DNA from 3 places in the Alishewanella sp. HH-ZS genome. Region 2 is predicted to be linked to each of the others. Evidence: predicted binding sites of a transcription regulator. Region 2 holds the regulator's gene; each other region holds the start of a gene.

Region 1 (7,350 bases), on a different contig from region 2:
CGCGCGCGTTATCGCTGTTATTGCGGGACTAAGCGGATGCATTGCGCGCACTTTGTTGCTGGCCGTTGTCAGTCCTGCCAATGGCTGGCGATGCCTTACGCTGAGCAGTTGGCATTAAAGCAGCAACAACTGTTGCAGTTAGTCTCTCCTTTGGCGCCGCTGGAGATCCTGGCGCCGGTGGCAAGTCAGCAACAGGCGTGTCGTTATAAAGCCAAGATGGTGGTGCAGGGCAGCTGTGAAGCGCCGCTACTTGGGATCATTAATCAACAGGGGCAGGCAGTTGATCTCGCCGATTGTCCTTTATATCCGCCGGCCTTTGCAGCCGTTTTTACGGTGATTAAGCAATTGATTAGCCGCGCTCAGCTTACCCCGTACGATATTGCCGCCCGCCGCGGCGAGCTCAAGTATGTGCTGCTGCAGCAAAGTTATCATAGTGGTCACTTTATGCTGCGTCTGGTACTGCGTTCAAAGAACTGTCTGGCGGCGTTGCAAAAGCATTTACCCTGGTTATTGGCAAGCTTACCGGCGTTGTCGGTGGTCAGCGTTAATTTACAGCCCAAGCCGGCAGCACTGTTGGAAGGGCCGGAAGAAATCCTGTTAACAGAGCAGGCTTTGCTGCGTGAGCAACTTAATCAGGTACCGCTGTATTTAAGCCCGCAGAGTTTTTTTCAGATCAATCCTGAATTGGCGGCCCGACTCTATGCCACTGCTGCAACCTGGACGGCGGAACTCACGCAACAAGGCGTGCCGATCCGGCACCTCTGGGATCTGTTCTGTGGCGTGGGCGGTTTTGGTTTACATTTGGCCAGCAATGAAGTGGCGCTGACCGGGATTGAAATTGCGCCCTCCGCCATTGCCAGTGCTAAGCAGGCCGCGGCTGAGCTGGGGTTAACCCAGGTCGATTTTAGGGCGCTGGACTCCGCTGCTTTTGCCACGGCGGCGGTTAGCCCACCGGATCTCCTGGTCGTGAATCCACCCCGCCGCGGCTTAGGCGTCGAGCTGGTGACGGCGATTAAACAGCTGGCCCCCGCTTATATTATTTATTCCAGCTGCAATGCCAATAGTCTGGCAGCGGACTTGACCCTGTTGGATAACTATCAGTTACTGCGGGTGCAACTTTTTGATTTATTTGCCCATAGTAGTCATTACGAAGTGCTGACCCTGTTACAGCAGCGGGCTAAAACCGCCTGATCCGCTTTTGTAAACCTGCTAACCACTCACCTTTGCCTGCAGCCGGCAGCCTGTGAGCACTCTATGGGTGCTTGCATTTTTAACACCAGCAAATATACTGTATGTATAAACAGTATTTGGTGGTCTATGCACAGCTTACTTGAACAACTGACGCAGCGGCAATGGCTCTGGCAAGGTTCAGCCTTACCTGCTGCCGGTCAGCAGCTAAGTTCCGGTTATGCCGAATTTGACCGGCAACTGGGTGGCTGGCCGGCGTCCGGTTTGCTGGTATTGCAAAGTCAGCCGGCAATTGGCGAGTTGCGTTTACTGTTACCCTTATTCAAACAACTGCAGCAGCAAGGCCTGCTGGGGCTGATTAATCCGCCGCAGTTACTCCAGGCTGAGCCGTTGGCAGCACAGGGGATTAACCCGTCACAGTTGCTGTTGCTTTCCGGTGTCAGTGAAACGGATGCACTCTGGGCTGCAGAGCAGTTATTACAAAGTGGTTTATGTCGTCTGGTCCTGCTCTGGCAGGGGACGCTGGCGCGCAAGGCAGCACGCCGTTTACAGCTGGCAGCTCAGGCGCAGCAGGCGTTAGTGCTGCAACTGACCACGCAACAGCCGGAATTAACGCTGCCTTTAGCACTGGCGCTACAGCTACTGCCACAGCCTCAAGGTTTGCAGCTTAAAGTGTTAAAGCGCCGTGCCGGCTGGGCCGGGCAACAATTTTATCTTAACTGGCAAGATGAATGGCCTGAGCTTTATCCGGTACTGAGCCGCACCCAGACAGCTCTGGCTGAGACCGCCTGAGGGCTTTGTCATGCGCTGGCTTTATCTATATTTCCCCAGCCTGCAACTTGATCAACTGGCAGTGCAATATCCGGCACAGCCGATGGCGCTGGCATGTCCGAAACGACATCAATTGCTGGGGGTTAATGCACTGGCAGCGGCAGCCGGGGTCAAGGTCGGGCAAAGTGTGGCAACGGCCGTGTTACTGTGCCGTGAGTTACAGCTGTTTAGTCCTGAGCCGGCACGGGTAAAGCAGCTGCTGCAGCAACTGGCGGAGCGGTTATATCAGGTGACAGCCGATCTAGCGCTGCAGCCGCCGGATGCCTTGCTGATCCGGGTGAGTAGCATGCTTAAACTCTACCCGGATCCTGCCCGTTACTGGCAGCAACTCCAGCTGCAACTGGCAGACTGTCCCTATCAATATCTGGCTGCAGCGGGGCAAACTCCGCTGGCTGCAAAATTACTGGCCCGCTCCGGGCAGGCCGAGCTGTACTTAACGCCAGCGGCAGAGCAGGCCAAGCTGGCACTTTGTCCGTTAACTGCCAGCGATCTGCCGGCGGCTAGCATTGAGCAGTTAGCCCGGTTGGGGATCCGGCAGTTAGGTCCGTTGCTGGCATTGCCGGCAGCGGAGTTAGCCCGGCGTTTTGCTAAGGATGTGCTGCATTATCTGGATGCGTTAACGGGCAGAGCTGTGCAATTACCACAATTTTACCGACCCCGGCTGCAATTTAATTGTGAATTACAGCTGCATTATGAAATTACTGAAAGTCCACAGTTATTAAAGCCGTTACAGCCATTGTTACAGCAACTGCAGCAGTTTTTACGCCGGGCCAACTTATTGTGTCAGCGTTTGCAGCTTACTCTACAGTTTCGCCAGCATAGCCCCTTACCTCTGCAGATCCGCGCCCGGGCCGGTGAAGCCTGCGCCGCAAACTGGCAGCAATTAGTGTCCCTGCACCTGGCGCAGCTGCAGCTGCCAGAGCCGGTGTATGCGCTGCAATTGGCGGCAACAGACTATGTACCCGATCAGCGCGCAAGTTGTAATTTACTGGCACAGCGCTCACAGCCGCTGAGCAAAGCACAACTGCTCAGTGTGCTGGTGGCCCGCCTGGGGGAGCAGGCGGTGGTGACACCGGTGCTAAACCTGAGTCACTGGCCGGGGGCAGAGTCATCGGTATCAGCAGTAGCGGCGCTGCCGGCATTGAATGCGGCGCTTTGTTATCAACTCAGACCTATTTTACAACTGCCCAAAGCCCTGCCTTTAACCGAGGCGGTGACGCTGTTAAGTGGTGCCGAGCGTTTGGAGCAACTGTGCTGGCAAAGTGGCACCTTATTGCAGCGGGATTATTATCTGGCCCGCACTGAGCAGGGGCAGCGGTGGTGGGTATACCGCACACCGCAGCAGCAATGGTATCTGCAAGGCTGGTTTAGCTAAGGGGGGCCGATGAGCGAAACGTCAGCGGCAGCGCCGCCATCCGAGGCCGTGGCCTACGCGGAGTTATTTTGCCGCTCGAACTTTAGTTTTTTACAAGGCGCTTCCTCGCCGGAGGAGTTAGTTAGCACGGCGGCAGCTTTGGGCTATCAGGCGCTGGCACTGACCGATGAATGTTCGGTCGCCGGGGTAGTGCGGGCACACCGGCAAATCAAGCGGCAGCAATTACCGTTAAAACTGATCATAGGCAGTTATTTTCAGCTGCCTGGCCTGTCCTTAGTGCTACTGTGTCCGGATCGGCATGCCTATGCTGAGCTGTGCCGCATTATACCAATGCCCGACGGCGCGCTCAAAAAGGCCATTACCAGCTGGAAGAATGGGATTTACGCAGCAGCAAGCATTGCCTGGCACTCTGGTTGCCGCAAGGCGAGGCAGAGGTTGACCAGTATTGGGGGCAATTATTAAGCCGGCATTTTAGTGGCCGCCTGCACCTGGCGCTAGTACGGCAATTGCGTTATCGCGAAGCGCGCTACCTGGCGTATTGCCAGACGCTGGCCCACGATTTTGCACTGCCACAGCTGGCGGTTGGTGCGGTATTAATGCATCAGCGTGAGCGACTGGCATTACAGCAAACCTTGACTGCCATTCGCCTGAAAACGCCGGTCCAGCAATTAGGCCGCCAGTTGCTGAGTAATGCTGAGGCCTGTTTAAGACCCCTGAGCAAACTGGCGAAGCTCTATCCCGCTGCTGCACTGGCGCAGAGCGTGACGCTGGCGGCTGCGTGCCAGTTCTCGCTGGATGAGCTGCGTTATGAATATCCATCTGAGCTGGTGCCGTCTGATCTTAGTGCCAGTCAGTATTTGCAGCAACTGGTGCAAGCCGGAGCCCGGCAGCGTTTTGGTATAGCAGGGCCGGCAGCGTCGATCCAGGCGCTGATCGATAAGGAATTGGCGCTGATTGCTGAGCTGCGTTATGAGTACTTTTTTCTGACCATCTATGATTTGGTTCAGTTTGCAAAAGCGCGCGGCATTTTATATCAGGGCCGCGGCTCTGCCGCTAATTCGGTGGTCTGTTATTGCCTGGAAATTACCGCTGTCGATCCGCGGCAGATTAATGTGCTGTTTGAACGCTTTTTATCCCGCGAGCGGCAGGAGCCGCCGGATATAGACGTAGATTTTGAGCACGAAAGGCGCGAAGAAGTGATGCAGTATCTGTATCAGAAATATGGCCGCGAGCGGGCAGCGCTGGCGGCAACGGTGATCAGCTACCGCTTGAAAAGCGCGATCCGTGATGTTGGGAAGGCGCTGGGGATTAATGAAATGCAACTGGAGCATTTTATTAAAAACCTGAACCGCCGCCATGGTGTGGTCAGCTGGCAACAACAGCTTCGCCAGCTTGGACTGAATACCGAACAAGGTCTGGGGCAGCAGCTGGTGCAGCTGGTGGAGCAAATCCGCGGCTTTCCGCGGCACTTATCACAGCATGTCGGGGGCTTTGTGATCTCGGCCGGCCCTTTGTATGAGTTGGTACCGGTAGAAAATGCGGCCATGGCTGAGCGCACTGTGATCCAATGGGATAAAGATGATTTGGAAACACTTGGGCTGTTAAAGGTCGATGTACTGGCCTTGGGCATGTTAACGGCAATCCGCCGCTGTTTTCAGTTGGTGCAGCAACACTATGGCTTGACGCTCAGTATTGCGGCAATTAATGGTTATGGTGATGATCCTCAGGTGTACCGGCAAATTCAACAAGCGGATACAGTAGGGGTGTTTCAGATTGAATCCCGGGCACAGATGAGCATGCTGCCAAGACTCAGGCCAGCCTGCTATTACGACTTGGTGATTCAGATAGCGATAGTGCGGCCAGGACCAATTCAGGGGGATATGGTGCACCCTTATTTATTGCGCCGGCATGGCAAGGAGGCGGTAACCTATCCTTCCGAGGCAGTCGCCGGCGTGTTATCCCGTACCCTGGGCGTACCCATTTTTCAGGAGCAGGTGATTCAGCTGGCAATGGTGGCCGCTGGTTTTAGCGGTGGCGAAGCGGATCAACTCAGACGCGCCATGGCTAGTTGGAAGAAAACCGGTGAGCTGTTGCAGTTTAAAGAAAAGCTGATCAATGGCATGCTAAGCCGCGGCTATCAGCAAGACTTTGCCGAACGGATCTATCAGCAAATTTGTGGCTTTGGCGAGTACGGTTTTCCGGAGTCACATTCTGCCAGTTTTGCAGTACTGGCCTATGTTTCTGCCTGGTTAAAACATTACTTTCCGGCGGCATTTTATACCGCCCTGTTAAACAGCTATCCCATGGGGTTTTACAGCCCGTCGCAGCTTATTCAGGATGCCAGACGTCATCAGCTTAGGGTGCTGCCGGTCTGTATTAATGCCTCCGCTGCCGCTCACCAATTAGTACTGCATCAGGGGGACTGGGCTATCCGGCTTGGTTTACAACAGGTTAAGGGCTTAAGCCAGCAGACGATTGAGCAGTTATTACAGCAGCGGCCAGCGGCGGGCTTTTGTCATCCGGCACAGTTAAAGCAACTCGGGTTAAATGCCCGCGAACTGGCGGCGCTGGCCAGTAGCAATGCCTTGCAGAGCTTAACTGGCGATCGCTATAACAGTCGTTGGCATTTGTTGGATCAACAAACGCAGCTACCGTTATTTGCCGCTGTAGCTGAACCGGCGGCGCCGCTGCTGCAGCCACCCGGCGAGCGCGAAGCGATGCTGGAAGATTATCAGGCGCTGGGGTTTAGTCTTGATTATCATCCTCTGCATTATTTGCGCCAGCGTGGGAAGTTGGCCGGTTGTACGTTGGCTAGCGACTTGGCGACAGTGCGACAACAGGCAGTGGTTAAGGTCGCCGGCTTAGTGACTTGCCGGCAGTGCCCGGGTACTGCCGCCGGCGTCACTTTTTTAACGCTGGAGGATGAAAGCGGTAATATTAATATTGTGGTATGGCAGGGGACGGCTCAGGCACAGCAACAGCCCTATCTGACAGCGAAGATCCTGCAGGTAAATGGTATTTTAGAGCGCGAAGGCGAAGTCGTGCACGTGATTGCCGGACGTCTGACCGATTTGACGCCCTTACTGGAAGCTCTGCCGGCCGGGTCACGGGATTTTCACTAGCCAACAAGGCTGGCGGTTAACCGCTGAAGTTAGCGTTTAAAGCCAATCCGAAAGCCGCCCCAGTGCTTGCCATTAACATAGATAGGTACCGATAAGTCATGCACAATTTCGCCGGTATCTCTTTTATAGGTTTGCAGTAGCATCGGCTCAGTGTTGCTGCCACAGCGGCTACCGGTACGGTCACTGAATATCCGTTTGGTGCGATTCTGCAGCAAATCCTTATCATAATTACCGGTCAGCGGCTGACTGAATTTTTTATTATGGGTCGGGAAGTAACCCTTGCGATCGACAGCACCGGCATAGAGTACATTCTGATGCCGGCTTAAAATCGGTTCCTGAATAGCGGGGAATAATTGATCAGTCAGCTTGTCATAGGCAGTACTGAATTTTTGTGGGTTAGTATTGGCGATAGGTTGATATTTCTCGGCAAATAACTCTGCATCTGAGACTTTACCTTCTTTAATCAGCTGGCTAAGCGTCGCAGCAACCGCCGACGCTGCTTGTTTGGCTTCTTCAAAGATCGGTTGGTAAAAACTGTTACTGGCCTGAGTACTCAGTTCCCGGTAGATGGTTTCAGTTTCAATCGATACCTCTACCGCCTGACCGGCAATCCGGGTACCTTTTTGCTCTATTTGTACCAGCGCGCTACTGATATTGTCGATAGCACCACTGATTTGACTGCTATTACTTTGCAGGGAGTCACTTAATTGTTCAATTTCCCGCAGAGCACCTGATGCTTGCTTGACTTCCTGGCTAATATGATTGACGCCTATTGCCACCTGTTGTAATTCGTCTTGTGCTTGATGGCTGGAATGTTCTAATTGCTGCATTAAC
Region 2 (7,350 bases):
AGTTCGCTAAGGTAGGTATTGACCTCCATCACATGCTCGTAACCCAGATACACCGGTACCAGCGTGACCGGGCGATCGATACCGCGTAGCATCGACTGTACTGTCATCGCCAGCATGCCGGTTTTGGGCTGCAACAGCCGGCCGGTGCGGCTGCGACCGCCTTCAGTGTAATACTTAACGGCATAACCTTTGATAAACAACAAACTCAGGTATTCACGGAATACGGCTGAGTAAAGCTTGTTGCCACTAAAGCTGCGTCGGATAAAGAAAGCGCCACCGCGGCGGAAAATGGTACCGGCTGGCCAGAAGTTCAGATTGATACCGGCCGCAATATGCGGCGGCACCAGGCCCTGATGATAGATGATGTAGCTAAGTAATAAGTAATCCATATGGCTGCGGTGACAGGGGACATAGACAATTTCGTGCCCTTTTTGTGCCAGCTCGCGCAGCTGATCGGCATTTTTTACCTTGATGCCGTAGTAGAGTTTTTGCCATAACCAGCTGAGGATACGGTCGCCAAAGCGTAGCGTCGAGGTGCGGTAGTCTGCGGCAATTTCCTGCAATAACTTGCGGGCTTCCTGCTGGGCCGCCTGATAACTGATGCGTTTAGTTTCGGCCTCGTCGGCAATGGCCTTTTTCAGCGCCGGTGAAGCCAATAACGCATTAAATAACTGATTACGTTGCATCAGTTTGGGCCCGGTTGCCGCCAGCCGTTGCCGGTAAAAGTGGATCCGCGACATCCGTAACAGTTTGCGCGCCGTTTCCGGTGCGGAACCAAACTGGGCCGCCATTTGTTGCAGATCCACGGGTTTACTCAGTCGCACCAGCGTATGGCGTCCGGAAATTAGCACAATAAGTAATTTTGCCAGCCAGTTTGGTGAGTGTGCTTCGCCAATCAGCCATTTAATGCTGTTCTCTTTACCCGGTGCCCGGCCCCATAAAATGGCAGCCGGCATTAACTGCGCTCTTAGCTCAGGCTGTGCCAGATGGGCGGCTAACAGTTGCTGGCCTTGTTGCAGGGCACGGGTTTTGCCGCGCCCGCCGATCAGCCGGTGTGGTTGCTCCAGAAACAGAGTGCGGGGCAACAGCTGTGACCCTAATTGCACCTTCGATAGCGGATCAGGTAATTGTAACTGCTGACATACCCGGCGTAAGGTTGCCAAATCACTGGCGGACTCAGTATGGCAGATATACAGCAAGGGCCGTCCGGGCTCGACTCCAAGCGCATGCAGCGGATTATCGGGCACAATTTTATATTTCACCAACAGCCGGATGGGCCATCGTAACAGTTTGGTAAACAGCTTAAAGCCTGACAACATAACCTTACTGACCTGAAAAAAATGGGCGCTAAGAATAGCATAGCTGATCATAGCAGCAAGTTTTGTTCGCGCTGAAAACTTGGCAAGGCCAGAAAGACTGTATATACTCACAGTAAATACTGTATGGGTAGCCAGCATGAACAGACCTCTTACTCCACGACAGGCAGAAATTCTGCAGCTGATTAAGGATTATCAACAGGAAACCGGTATGCCGCCGACGCGGGCAGAAATTGCCGTGCGGCTGGGCTTTAAGTCAGCTAACGCAGCGGAAGAACATTTAAAAGCTCTGGCCAAGAAAGGTGTGATCGCGATGTTACCCGGCACCTCTCGTGGGATCCGTTTACTGGAAGAGGACGCGCCCCCGGAGCAACTGGGTTTGCCATTAATTGGTAAAGTCGCCGCCGGTCAGCCGATCCTGGCAGCAGAGCATGTCCAGGATCATTACCAGATCGATGCCAACCTGTTTAAACCGCATGCTGATTTCTTATTGCGGGTGCAAGGTATGAGTATGCAGGATATCGGTATTCTGGATGGCGACTTACTGGCCGTGCACAAAACCCAGCAGGCGCAGCCAGGTCAGGTCATCGTCGCGCGGGTCGATGATGAAGTCACGGTAAAACGCTTTCAGCGCGATGGCCATCAGGTATTGCTGTTACCGGAAAATCCGGATTTTGAGGTGATAAAAGTTGACTTGCGGCAGCAATTTTTCGCCGTAGAAGGCTTGGCAGTTGGGGTGATCCGTAACGGTAGCTGGTTATAATTTATAAAATTTCTCAATAGCTTATTTTTAAAAGCGCTGGTATGACCTGTTGGTTTTATCGGCACTTTTGCATTTTAGGGGTTTACATAATCTTCATCCTGGATAATTCTTAGACGGTAGCCGGCGAAAAAATAACAACAGGTGTGCCGCTACTGATTTCAGCGCTAGCCTCGAAATCAACCCAAGAACAATAACAATAATAAATTGCGAAACTTATATCCCCGAATCTTTAAGGATGAAGGGTATAGCACATAGATTCGGTTGGGTGGGTAGTAAAAAAACCGTGTAGTTCTGTGTACTTGGTTTCTGCAATTTGCTTTGCAAATGACAGAGGAGAAGTACAGTGACAAACGCGCGTTGTCTGCTTTGGTCGCTGCCGACCCTGCTTTTTGCCGCATCGGCAAATGCATCAACATCCATGCCTTTAAATATGACCCGGGGCGTTACGGAAATTAGTCAGCAGGTTTATCAACTGCATATGACAATTTTCTGGATTTGTTGCGTTATCGGTGCAGTGGTGTTTGGGATCATGTTCTGGTCCATCATTCGCCACCGCAAAGCGCGGGGAGTGCAGCCGGCTCAGTTTCACGAAAGCACTAAGGTTGAAATTCTGTGGACCGCCATTCCGGTGGTGATTCTGATTGGTATGGCAATACCTGCCACCAAAACCTTAATCGCGATGGAAGATACCTCGGCTGCAGATGTCACCGTATTAGTGACGGGCTCGCAGTGGAAGTGGCATTACAAATATCTTGATCATGAGATCGAATATTTCTCCCTGTTGGCTACCCCACGTGAGCAAATTGCTAACAAGCTGGCCAAAGGCGAGAACTATCTGCTGGAAGTTGACCGGCCGCTGGTGATCCCAACCGGTAAAAAAGTTCGCTTTCTGATGACCTCTGACGACGTGATTCACTCCTGGTGGGTGCCTGCCTTCGCCGTAAAAAAAGACGCTAACCCCGGCTTTATTAATGAAGCCTGGACCCGGGTTGATGAGCCTGGCATTTATCGTGGTCAGTGTGCAGAGCTCTGCGGTAAAGATCACGGCTTTATGCCAGTGGTGGTGATTGCGAAAGAGCCTGCGGACTACCAGGTTTGGGTGGCACAGGAAGAGGCCCGGATTGCCGCAGCAAAGGCAGCAGAGCGTGAATTACTGGCAATGAGTATGGATATGGCAGAACTGATGACTACCGGTGAACGGGTGTATCAGGGTTGGTGTGTCGCCTGTCATCAGGCCAGTGGTAACGGTTTACCCGGCATCTTCCCGGCGATCCGTGGCAGTCAGCTGGTGCTGAATGACCGGCGCGCCCATATCGATATTATCGTCAATGGTAAACCCGGTACGGCGATGCAGGCCTTTGGCCGGCAGCTCAGCCTGAAAGAACTGGCCGCGGTCATTACCTATACCCGCAATGCCTTTGATAATAATACCGGTGACGCCGTGCAGGCTGCGGATGTATACGCTGTGCAGCAGGGTAAGGGAGAGTAAGCGATGTCAGCTATTACACATGAACACGAGCATGACCATGATCATGACCATAAGCCAACCGGGATAAAACGCTGGCTGTTTACTACTAACCATAAAGATATCGGTACCATGTATCTGGTGTTTGCTTTAGTGATGTTCTTTATCGGTGGCAGCATGGCGATGGTGATCCGGTTGGAACTGTTCCAACCCGGCATGCAGTTTGTTGAGCCGCAATTTTTTAATCAGATGACCACAGTACATGGTCTGATTATGGTGTTTGGGGCGGTGATGCCAGCCTTTACCGGCTTGGCGAACTGGATGATCCCGATGATGATTGGCGCCCCGGATATGGCGTTGCCCCGAATGAATAACTGGAGCTTCTGGATCCTGCCGTTTGCGTTTCTGATCCTGCTGCTGAGTTTGTTTATGCCGGGTGGTGGTCCGGATTTCGGCTGGACCTTCTATGCCCCGCTATCCACTACCTACAGTAATGACAGCACGGCGCTCTTCGTGTTTTCGGTACACATTATGGGGATTTCCTCAATTATGGGTGCCATCAACGTGATCGTCACCATCTGGAATATGCGGGCGCCCGGGATGACCTGGATGAAGATGCCGCTGTTCGTCTGGACCTGGTTTATCACCGCTTTCTTGCTGATTATGGTGATGCCGGTACTGGCGGGCGCTGTTACTATGGTATTGACGGATAAGTATTTTGGCACCAGCTTCTTTGATGCGGCCGGTGGCGGCGATCCGGTATTGTTCCAGCATATTTTCTGGTTCTTCGGTCACCCGGAAGTTTACATTATGATCTTGCCGGCATTTGGTATTGTGTCGGCTATCATACCGACCTTTGCCCGCAAGCCGTTGTTTGGTTATGCCTCTATGGTTTATGCCACCGCCAGTATCGCAGTCTTATCGTTCCTGGTTTGGGCGCACCATATGTTTACCACCGGTATGCCGGTATTTGCCACGCTGTTCTTTATGTATTGCACCATGCTTATTGCCGTGCCGACCGGCGTGAAGGTGTTTAACTGGGTCGCAACCATGTGGCGTGGTGCCATGACCTTTGAAGTCCCGATGATGTTTGCACTGGCCTTTATCGTACTCTTCACCATCGGTGGTTTTTCCGGTTTGATGCTGGCTATTACGCCGGCGGACTTCCAGTATCACGATACCTACTTTGTAGTGGCGCATTTCCACTATGTACTGGTATCCGGCGCGGTGTTCTCCATTATTGCCGCTGCCTACTACTGGCTACCGAAATGGACCGGCTATATGTACGACGAAAGATTAGGTCAGCTGCATTTCTGGTGTTCGCTAATCTCGGTCAATCTGTTGTTTTTCCCAATGCACTTCGTTGGCCTGGCGGGTATGCCACGGCGGATCCCTGACTATGCGCTGCAATTTGCCGACTTCAATGCCTTTATCAGCGTGGGTGGCTTCCTGTTTGGCTTATCGCAGCTGATTTTTGTCTGGGTGATCGTCAAATGCGCCCGCGGCGGCGAAAAAGCGACCGCACAGGTATGGGAAGGCGCTGAAGGACTGGAATGGCAGGTGCCGTCGCCGGCTCCTTACCATACCTTTGATACACCGCCGGAAGTGAAATAGGAGGCCCTATGCAGCTGCATCGGACTTTGGTAAGCAAACTGCTATTGGTAACGGTACTGATGTTTGGTTTTGGCTTTGCGCTGGTGCCACTTTACGACGTGTTCTGTGAAGTCACTGGCATCAATGGCAAAACCTCAAATGTACCGGCTACGGTACTGGCAGATGGCATTGATACCAGCCGTGAAGTGACCATTGAGTTTCTGGCCAGACCGAATAAAGACATGCCATGGATTTTTAAGCCGGAGATCCGCCGTTTGACGGTACATCCGGGTGAGGTGCATGTGATGAATTATCTGGCCGAAAATCCAACCGGCCGGATGATTGTCGGTCAGGCGGTGCCCTCAGTTTCGCCCGGACAGGCCGCTTTGTATCTGCATAAAATCGAATGTTTCTGCTTTACCCAACAACAACTGGCAGCCGGCAATAAGATGCTGATGCCAGTTCAGTTTTACGTTGATCCGGCTCTGCCTGCGCAGTTCAGCACTATTACGCTGAATTACACCCTGTACGATGTGACAGCTAACTGGCAGGGCAGTGCCGCTACTGAAAATCTTGGGGAATAAGATGAGTAAAACGTACGAAAAATATTATGTCCCGGCGCAAAGCCCCTGGCCGATCGTCGGTGCCGTGGCGTTGTTTTGTATCGCTTTTGGCGCCGGTCACTATGTTATTGATATGAGTAAACAACAAAGTGGCTTTGGTGGCTGGTTATTGTTACTGGGCTTAGCCATTCTGGTCTTTATGCTGGTTGGCTGGTTCCGCAATGTGATTGATGAGTCCATGTCTGGCTTGTATAGCAGCCAGATGGACCGTTCGTTCCGGCAGGGCATGAGCTGGTTTATTGTGTCGGAAGTGATGTTCTTTATGGCCTTCTTCGGTGCCTTGTTTTATGGCCGGGTCATTGCGATGGAATGGCTGGGAGGAGCAAGCAATAATGCCATGACCTTTGCCATCCTGTGGCCAGATTTTCAGCCGGTATGGCCACTGGTAAAAACACCGGGTGGTATAGAAACTCAGGCCATGCCAGCCTGGGGTTTGCCGGCGATTAATACGGCTATCCTGCTGATTTCCTCGGTCACACTGCACTTTGCCCATACCGGTCTGGAGCAGAATAAACGGGGTCAGCTAAAGGGCATGCTGTTTGTTACCCTGTTGCTGGGGGTGATCTTCTTATGCCTGCAGGGCTACGAATATGTGCACGCCTATCGCGATCTGGGCTTGCGGCTTGATTCCGGCTTCTATGGCAATACCTTTTACCTGTTAACCGGTTTCCACGGCCTACATGTGACGCTGGGCGCCCTGATCCTGTTCTTTGTGTTTCTGCGGGTGCTGAAAGGACACTTTACGCCAGAAAAACACTTCGCGTTTCAGGCCGGAGCCTGGTACTGGCACTTTGTTGATGTGGTTTGGGTGTGCCTGTTCTTCTTTGTTTATGTGTTGTAACGCGGCCTAGTAAGGCCGCGGGTTTGGTGTGATCAGGCCGGTGGCAATCGCCAGCAGGATCAGGCCCAGGGCGATGGCAGAATACAGGACCCGGCGGCCAAGAAAGTGCGACATTGGCAGAGTACTCTCCTGCTGTCGCGCCATTGCCACCCCGGCTCTGGCCAGATTAAACACGATAAAGATTAACAGTGCGCCGATAATGATTTTAATAAGCATAGCTACTCCGGAGTCTGACTGATGCAGTTTAAGTTGTTCGGTCAATTATTTACGGTTAACCGGGTCTGGTTATTAATTACTCTGACCGCTTTTGCCATTTTGATCAAGTTATCACATTGGCAATGGCAACGGGCAGCCGAAAAAACCGTGCAGTTACAGCAGATCGCCGCAGTGCAGCAGCAGGGACCAGTGAGCGGCCGGCAGCTGCTGGCGGGTTCTGCAACTGAACTGGATGGTGCTTTGCTTAGCGACACCGGCTATTGGGTTCCACCCTACATCTGGTTGCTGGATAATCAAATTCTGCACGGCAAGGTTGGCTACGATGTGATTATTCCGGTGCAATTTGCGGATAGCAGTACGCTGGTGCTGGTGAATCTGGGCTGGCTCGCTGCCGGCCACAACCGGCAATTGCTGCCCGAGCCGCAGATCCCGGCAGAAATCGCGATAGCGGCCCTGGTACGCAGCCGGCCGTCTAATGCACTATTGCTGGGGCAGAATCTGGAAGGCGACAGCTATCCGATGCGCATGCAGCA
Region 3 (7,350 bases), on a different contig from region 2:
CCTGAGCTACCGCTGCACTGGGCTGAACCGGTGCAGCAGTTTCTCAACTACCTGAAGCACGAACGTGGCTATAGCCCGCAAACGCTGAGCAGCTATCAGCAGCAACTGACAAAACTGGGCCTTGCGCTGCATGCTGAAGCAGCCAGCTGGTTTGTGCTCAGTGAACAACAATTGCAGCGACAATTTTTACGCTTCCGCAAAAGCGGCCTCAGTGCCCGCTCACTGAGTCTGGCGGCCTCAGCACTGCGCAGTTTTTACCGCTACGGTATCAGCCAGCAGTGGTTAAGCCAGAACCCGGCCGATTATCTCAAGCTGCCAAAACCGGACAAAACCCTGCCCAAACAGCTGGAAATTGAACAAATCAGCCAGTTGCTGAGCTTTGCCAGCCACGACGATATTCTGGCTTGTCGCGATAAAGCGATGCTGGAGCTGTTTTATTCTTCCGGCTTGCGGCTGACCGAGCTGGTTGCACTGAATTTGCCGGATTTACAACTGAGCGAAGCCTTAGTGCGGGTTACCGGTAAGGGCAATAAGCAACGCCAGTTACCAGTTGGCCGGATGGCGCGCTCGGCGCTGCGCGAATGGCTGGTGCAGCGCCCGGCGCTGTTAGGTGCAGATACGCCAGTCACCGATCAACAGGCACTGTTCTTAAGTATCGAGCGGCAGCGTATTTCACCGCGCCAGGTCAGAGAACGGGTTTTACACTGGGCTAAACAACAAGGCTTGGGGCAACAGTTACATCCGCATATGCTGCGTCACTCTTTTGCCAGCCACTTATTGCAATCCAGTGGCGACCTGCGCGGCGTACAAGAGCTATTGGGCCATGCCAATCTCAGCACCACCCAGGTGTATACCCACCTGGATTTTCAGCATCTGGCCAAGGTTTATGATAGCGCCCATCCAAGGGCCAGGAAGAAATAATGCAATTATTTAAAGCTTTACAACCTATTTCGGTGTTGTCTTTCGATTTAGACGATACCCTGTACGATAACAAACCGGTGATTGCCGCCGCCGAAGCCGCCATGCTGCACAGTCTGGCACAGCATGCCCCGCTCACCCGCGGTTACGACAGTGATTTTTGGTGGCAGCAGCGCCGTTTACTGGCCAAGGCCACACCGGAGATCCGCCATGATTTAGGCCGTTGGCGTCTACTGGGTATTGAAGCCGGTTTAGTCAGTTTAGGCTTAAGCCAGTGTGAGGCGGGTGAGATTGCCGAACTGGCTTATAGCGCATTCTGGCAGGAACGTACCAATATCAAGATCAAGCCAGAAGTCAAAGCGCTGCTAACGGCGCTAGCCAGCCGTTATCAACTGGTTGCGATCACCAATGGCAATGCCTGTATTCAGAAAATGGGCTTGGGCGATTTATTTGAGTTTAGTCTGCAAGCCGGCCCGGATGGCCGGATGAAACCGTACGCCGATTTATTTCTTACCGCCGCCAGCCGGTTACAGGCCGCGCCACAGCATATTCTGCATATCGGCGACAGCCACCGTGCCGATGTGATGGGCGCGCTAAATGCCGGTTGCCAGGCCGCCTGGTTGGATTATTTCCAACAACAGGTTTCAATATTACCGCATCTTCGGATCACTCACTTGCATATGTTAGATTCTTTGCTGTAAGAGGACTTATCGTAAAGTCCTCTATATTAAATGACTTATACTCAACTACTATGTCAGCTACCTACACGTCATTTTAACACTGCATCTCGTCTCTACTGACGTGTCTTTGCATTCCGTTGACTGTGTACAGCTATATCTTTCTCGAAGGTTAAATGCTCGCTCAAGAAAGTCACGCAGGTCATAATTACTTGCATTACCCCAATTATGTTCGATTCCTGCTGAGAACAAATTCTGGTCAGGATCATGGCGAAGAATGCCGTCCGCGGCTTCATATGTGTTCTCAGCAACCAACTTGATAACTTTATAGGAGCCGTCCGTCACTTTTAACAATGAAAAAATCGAGGGCTGACGTAATTGACTGGCATGCCGATATTGGAAGTCTGCCGCGTTGTGACTATCTCTGGACAAATTTTGATATAAATTAACCGCTGCATCAGTACTTTGCAACGCGCTTTCTACCTCTCTACGTATGTTGCCTCTCCTTCCTTGTGTAACCTGCTCAACATCTTGCTGAACAGATAGGCTCATCGTGCTGCTTTTATCATCAGAGTAGATTTCGTTACAACCGCGACTATCACAACAAACCTCCAGAGTTGGGTCACAAGGTAAGATTACTTTTTCATACAAACGATTTTCCAGCAGGGCATTCCTAAAAGCCCATAACGACTCTTGCAGCACATCATTATCAGATACTGCACAATTCACTAGACATTTGAGCACAAAATCATAATGAGCAAACATGAGCTGCCCAGTTGCGCGAGATTTAACCCGAGATATCACAACTTGCTGCTCCGTATTTACTGCATCCAGAAAATAGGCATTTAGCTTGTCATATTGATAATGGTTACACTCAGGAGTGTTTTGTTTGCTGAGTACGAAACAGGGATCACTTGCAGCGTTTGAAAAAAAACTGATGGCAAATGAAAAATATAAAGTAACTAAAATTAGATATTTGATAGGACCTTTCATTCATTTCCTCCATGACTAAATCCGTATTTTTTATCTAGTTGACAACAAACTATTAACAATACAAACAAACAGTAACGTTCATAAAGGCTAAAGTCAAGACAATTTAAGAAAAAGATTGAAATTTCGCGTTGCGATTACCGCACTCAAAAAGGAGATTGGTTAACTTTAATGCCTGCCGTGGCCGGTAACTATCCTGCCGCATCTACGCTTGACAGCGCTGGCACAGCTTGCCGCCCTTCTGGATGCTAGCTAGCACGCGGTTTATGTTGACGAAAGCCGGCCACAATCCAACTGAGTATCAGATAGATTAATAGCGGTGGTAGTGTCGCTAATACCAAAATAAAAATCAGGTTTTGTCGCTTAGCCTCGGTAACTTGAGTAAGTTGCGCTTGGTAGTGAGCCAACCATTGTTCCGGGCTTAAAGGTGAACCAACAAGAATTTGTTCAAATACCCCTCCATCATCAGAGACTATCGTATCTTGCTGCGCCTTTTGATAACGCTCTACTGTTGCTTGTAGTTCAGCAATGCTGCTTTCGGCAACAGTAAACTGGGAATATGCGATATAAGCCAGATAACTTAGCCAACTAACAACGATGACAATATAGATTCTCTGCCATCCATTTAAACCTTGCATTAATTTACTCCCTTAAATTTCCATGCGTACCATTTTAGTTGGCCAACACAACAAGGTGTTTGTATTCTTTATTTGCCCAAAAATTAACAACTTGAACCTATCATATAAATACCACCCTCTCAAGGCGCACGATCTGTACACCTATTACCCTATTTGGATAAAGGCTTTCTAAAACATCTCAGGAAGATAGTAACTGGTTATTTATCCACTAAATCACCCCCTCTGACTTGGCGCCCCGCTGCTGGCTGTTATAATGCCCCGATACTAAGTAAACGAGGCCAACTAATGGATGTTTCTTACCTGCTGGACGGGCTAAATGATAAACAACGCGATGCGGTAGCGGCACCCCCGCAACATATGCTGGTACTGGCCGGAGCCGGTAGTGGTAAAACCCGAGTGCTGGTGCATCGCTTAGCCTGGTTAATGCAGGTAGAGCGGGTTGCGCCCTACAGTTTGCTGGCCGTCACCTTTACCAATAAAGCGGCGCAGGAAATGCGCGCCCGGATTGAAAGCACCATTGGCGTCAGCCTGAATAATCTGTGGATGGGTACCTTTCATGGCCTGTCACATCGTATGCTGCGCGCCCATTATCAGGAAGCCGGTTTACCGCAAGGCTTTCAGATCATCGATTCAGACGATCAGTTACGGCTGGTGAAGCGGGTATTAAAAGCGCTGAATCTGGATGAAAAGCACTGGCCAGCCAAACAGCTGCAGTGGTTTATCAATGCCCGTAAAGATGAAGGCCAACGCCCGGGTATGCTGGACGCCGGTGGTGATTACAGCCTGGCGCAAATGATTAAGATCTATGCCGCGTATCAGGAAATGTGTGATCGCGCCGGTCTGGTCGATTTTGCCGAAATCTTGCTGCGCAGCTTTGAGCTGTTAAAGCAGAATGCCGAGGTGCGCGGCCACTATCAGCAGCGTTTCCGCCATATTCTGGTCGATGAGTTTCAGGATACCAACGCTATTCAGTATCAGTGGCTGCGATTGCTGGCCGGCAGCAGCGCTAAGGTAATGATTGTCGGTGACGATGATCAGTCGATCTACGGTTGGCGCGGCGCCCGCGTTGAAAATATCCAGCAGTTTTTAAAAGATTTTGACGGGGCGGATACCATCCGCCTGGAGCAAAACTATCGCTCCACTGCCACAATTCTGAAAGCTGCCAATGCGGTGATCAGCAATAACCAGAGCCGGCTTGGCAAAGATCTGTGGACCGACGGTAGCGAAGGCGAAAGTATTTCGCTGTATACCGCCTTTAACGAACTGGATGAAGCCCGCTTTATCGTCAGCCGCATCCGCGACTGGCATAACAAGGGTAATCCTCTGACCGATACCGCCATTCTGTATCGCAATAACGCCCAGTCGCGGGTGTTGGAAGAGGCGTTAATTCAGGATGGTTTACATTATCGCATCTATGGCGGCCTGCGCTTCTATGAGCGGCAGGAAATTAAAGATGCGCTGTCTTATCTGCGGCTGATTAACAACCGTCAGGATGACGCGGCGCTGGAGCGGATTATCAATACGCCGGCCCGCGGTATCGGTGATACCACCCTGGATAAAGTACGGCAGCAAGCACGCGCGCAGGGCCAGACGCTGTGGCAGGCATTAGAGCAACTGTTGCAGCAAAAGCAGCTTAGTGGCCGTGCGGCGAATGCTATCGCGCAATTTATGCAGTTAATTGGCCAGTTGGATGCTGAGCTGACCGAGCTACCACTGCACGAGCAAGCCGAACATGTGATCAAACAATCCGGGCTCTATGCCATGTATCAGGCGGAAAAAGGCGAGAAAGCCCAAACCCGGATTGAAAACTTAAACGAGCTAATCACCGCCTGCCAGAACTTCGACAGCCCACTTTTGGAAGAAATGAGCCCGCTGTCGGCGTTTTTATCTCAGGCGGCGCTGGAAGCGGGTGAATATCAGGCGGAAGAGCATTCCGATGCGGTGCAGCTGATGACATTGCACACCGCAAAAGGCTTGGAATTCCCGTTGGTATTTGTGTGTGGCCTCGAGGAAGGGCTGTTTCCCAGCCAGCAGAGTGGCGATGACCCGGTAAGGCTAGAGGAGGAGCGACGTCTTTGTTATGTCGGCATGACCCGCGCTATGCAAAAGTTGTATTTATGCCATGCGCAAAGCCGCCGCTTATACGGCCAGGAGCAATATCCGAAACCGTCGCGCTTTTTGCGCGAGCTACCGGCCGAGTGTGTCGAAGAAATCCGTTTAACCACGCAGGTTAGCCGGCCGCTGGTTAATAACCGCTTTAGCGGTGCCGCCAGCCACAGCGCCTTTGAAAACACCGGCTTTAAGCTCGGGCAACGGGTACTGCATGAAAAGTTTGGCGAAGGCACTGTCCTTAATTACGAAGGCAGCGGCCCGCAATCGCGCATTCAGGTCAACTTTGATCAGTTGGGCAGTAAATGGCTGATGACCGCATACGCCCGGCTGGAAGCAATCTAAATGCGACTACACCAGCTCGGCCGGTTGTTACAGCAGGCCGCTGTACAGCGGGTACGGCTGCCAGTATGGCTGCAAGGTGAGCCTGCCGCCTTATTGCACCTTGCCAAACAACTGCTGGCGCAGTTTGCGCCAGAGCGTTGTTGGTGGCTGGGGAGTGAGGCTCCGGAGCAGTGCACAGCGCTTAAGCAGGCGAAAGCGCATCAGTTGCTGGGCACCGAATGTGACTGGCTGGTGATTAACGCCTGTAGCGGCTTTAACGGCGATCAGATCGCCGCTGCCAGTGGCGCCCTAAAAGCCGGTGGCTTGTGGCTGCTGCTGACACCGCCAACCGACAGCTGGCTGGCGCAGCCCAATCCGCACCATCAGCCGTTATTATCCTACCCACTGACGCCGCCGGCCGGCGCGCAAGGCTTTACTGCTTTTTGGCGCAATACTTTGCAACAAACCAATCTGTTGCATGCCCAACTTACAGCGGATGGCGATATTCAGATCCTGCAACAACCCACTTTTCCCCCGCTAGCCGTGGCGGCTGAGTGTCAGCCGCCTTTTAAAACTGCCGGGCAGCAGACAGCCGTGGCGGCTATTGTAAAGGTAGTAACAGGCCATCGCCGTCGCCCGCTGGTATTAAGCGCCGATCGCGGCTGTGGCAAGTCGGCTGCGCTGGGGCTGGCCGCAGCAGAGCTGGCTAAGCAGGGAAAACAACGCATCCTGATCACGGCGCCCTCCCAGCTTCAGGCCAGTGTTGCCCTTACGCACTTCGCCAGCCAGGTCCAGCAAGCGCAGCAAAATGTCCTGCAATTTATCGCTATTGACCAGTTATTAGCTGAGCTGCCAGTCGCTGATCTGGTGCTGGTGGATGAAGCTGCAGCCCTGCCGGCCCCGCAATTACAACAGCTGGTTAATCACTATAGCCGGTTGGTGTTTGCCAGCACCGAGCATGGTTACGAAGGCACAGGCCGGGGTTTTCAGTTAAGGTTTCAGCCTTATTTAGCGCAACAATGTCCTGACTGGCGGCAGCTACGCTTAACCGAGCCAATCCGCTATCAAGCACAGGATCCGCTGGAACAGTTAATCCGGCACAGCTTTCTGCTAAAACTGGACTTGCCCGAGCCAGCATACGACAGTACTCAAGCTGTGCTGTTAAAGCATTATCAACATCACGACTGGCTGGCTAAGCCGGAAAAGCTGCAGCAGGTCTTTGCCTTGCTCAGCTTTGCCCACTATCAAACCCAGGTTAAAGATTTACTGGCGTTAATAGAAAATGCTGCTCTCGCAGTGTATACCCTGGAGCAAAACGGCCAATTACTTGGCTGTATGTTGCTTAGCAGCGAAGGCGAGTTTAGCGCCGAACTGGCAGAGCAGATCTATCAGGGCAAGCGGCGGGTACAGGGGCATCTGCTGGCGCAAAGTCTGGCCTTTCATCTTGCCGAGCCCGGATTGGCGTGCCTAAAACTGGCGCGCATTATGCGCATCGCCATAGTGCCCGGCTTACAACAGCTAGGGCTGGGTAGCCAGCTACTGCAATTGGTCAGTGATGAACTTAGCCGCCGTGGTTATCATTATCTTGGTAGTAGCTTTGGCGCCACGCCGAGCTTATTAGGTTTTTGGCAGCGCAATGCTTTTTTGCCAATCCGCCTCGGTCAACAACTGGATAAAGCCAGCGCCGAACCTTC

What was found. Region 2 encodes LexA, which represses DNA repair genes until DNA is damaged. Its sites were predicted from a motif close to TACTGTATNNNNATACAGTA; they were not measured.
Region 1: imuA (translesion DNA synthesis-associated protein ImuA) is a predicted target of LexA. The motif match lies at 1,287-1,306, and genes of this name have one in related genera.
Region 3: uvrD (DNA helicase II) is a predicted target of LexA. The motif match lies at 3,415-3,434, and genes of this name have one in related genera.

What each region holds. Positions count from the first base shown of each region.
Region 1 is NZ_LZEJ01000011.1:106,178-113,527, reverse strand. It holds gene A9165_RS06500 (ectonucleotide pyrophosphatase/phosphodiesterase) at 1-32, shown strand, start outside; gene rlmC (23S rRNA (uracil(747)-C(5))-methyltransferase RlmC) at 37-1,191, shown strand; gene imuA (translesion DNA synthesis-associated protein ImuA) at 1,318-1,980, shown strand; gene A9165_RS06485 (DNA polymerase Y family protein) at 1,991-3,394, shown strand; partial or broken gene A9165_RS06480 (error-prone DNA polymerase) at 3,404-6,516, shown strand; gene A9165_RS06475 (methyl-accepting chemotaxis protein) at 6,546-7,350, opposite strand, start outside.
Region 2 is NZ_LZEJ01000005.1:32,774-40,123, reverse strand. It holds gene plsB (glycerol-3-phosphate 1-O-acyltransferase PlsB) at 1-1,319, opposite strand, end outside; gene lexA (transcriptional repressor LexA) at 1,456-2,079, shown strand; gene coxB (cytochrome c oxidase subunit II) at 2,498-3,568, shown strand; gene ctaD (cytochrome c oxidase subunit I) at 3,572-5,158, shown strand; gene A9165_RS03145 (cytochrome c oxidase assembly protein) at 5,167-5,721, shown strand; gene A9165_RS03140 (cytochrome c oxidase subunit 3) at 5,723-6,601, shown strand; gene A9165_RS03135 (DUF2909 domain-containing protein) at 6,608-6,817, opposite strand; gene A9165_RS03130 (SURF1 family protein) at 6,839-7,350, shown strand, end outside.
Region 3 is NZ_LZEJ01000031.1:2,333-9,682, reverse strand. It holds gene A9165_RS12340 (DUF484 family protein) at 1-5, shown strand, start outside; gene xerC (tyrosine recombinase XerC) at 1-921, shown strand, start outside; gene A9165_RS12330 (HAD-IA family hydrolase) at 921-1,619, shown strand; gene A9165_RS12325 (hypothetical protein) at 1,677-2,588, opposite strand; gene A9165_RS12320 (hypothetical protein) at 2,834-3,223, opposite strand; gene uvrD (DNA helicase II) at 3,509-5,677, shown strand; gene A9165_RS12310 (GNAT family N-acetyltransferase) at 5,678-7,350, shown strand, end outside.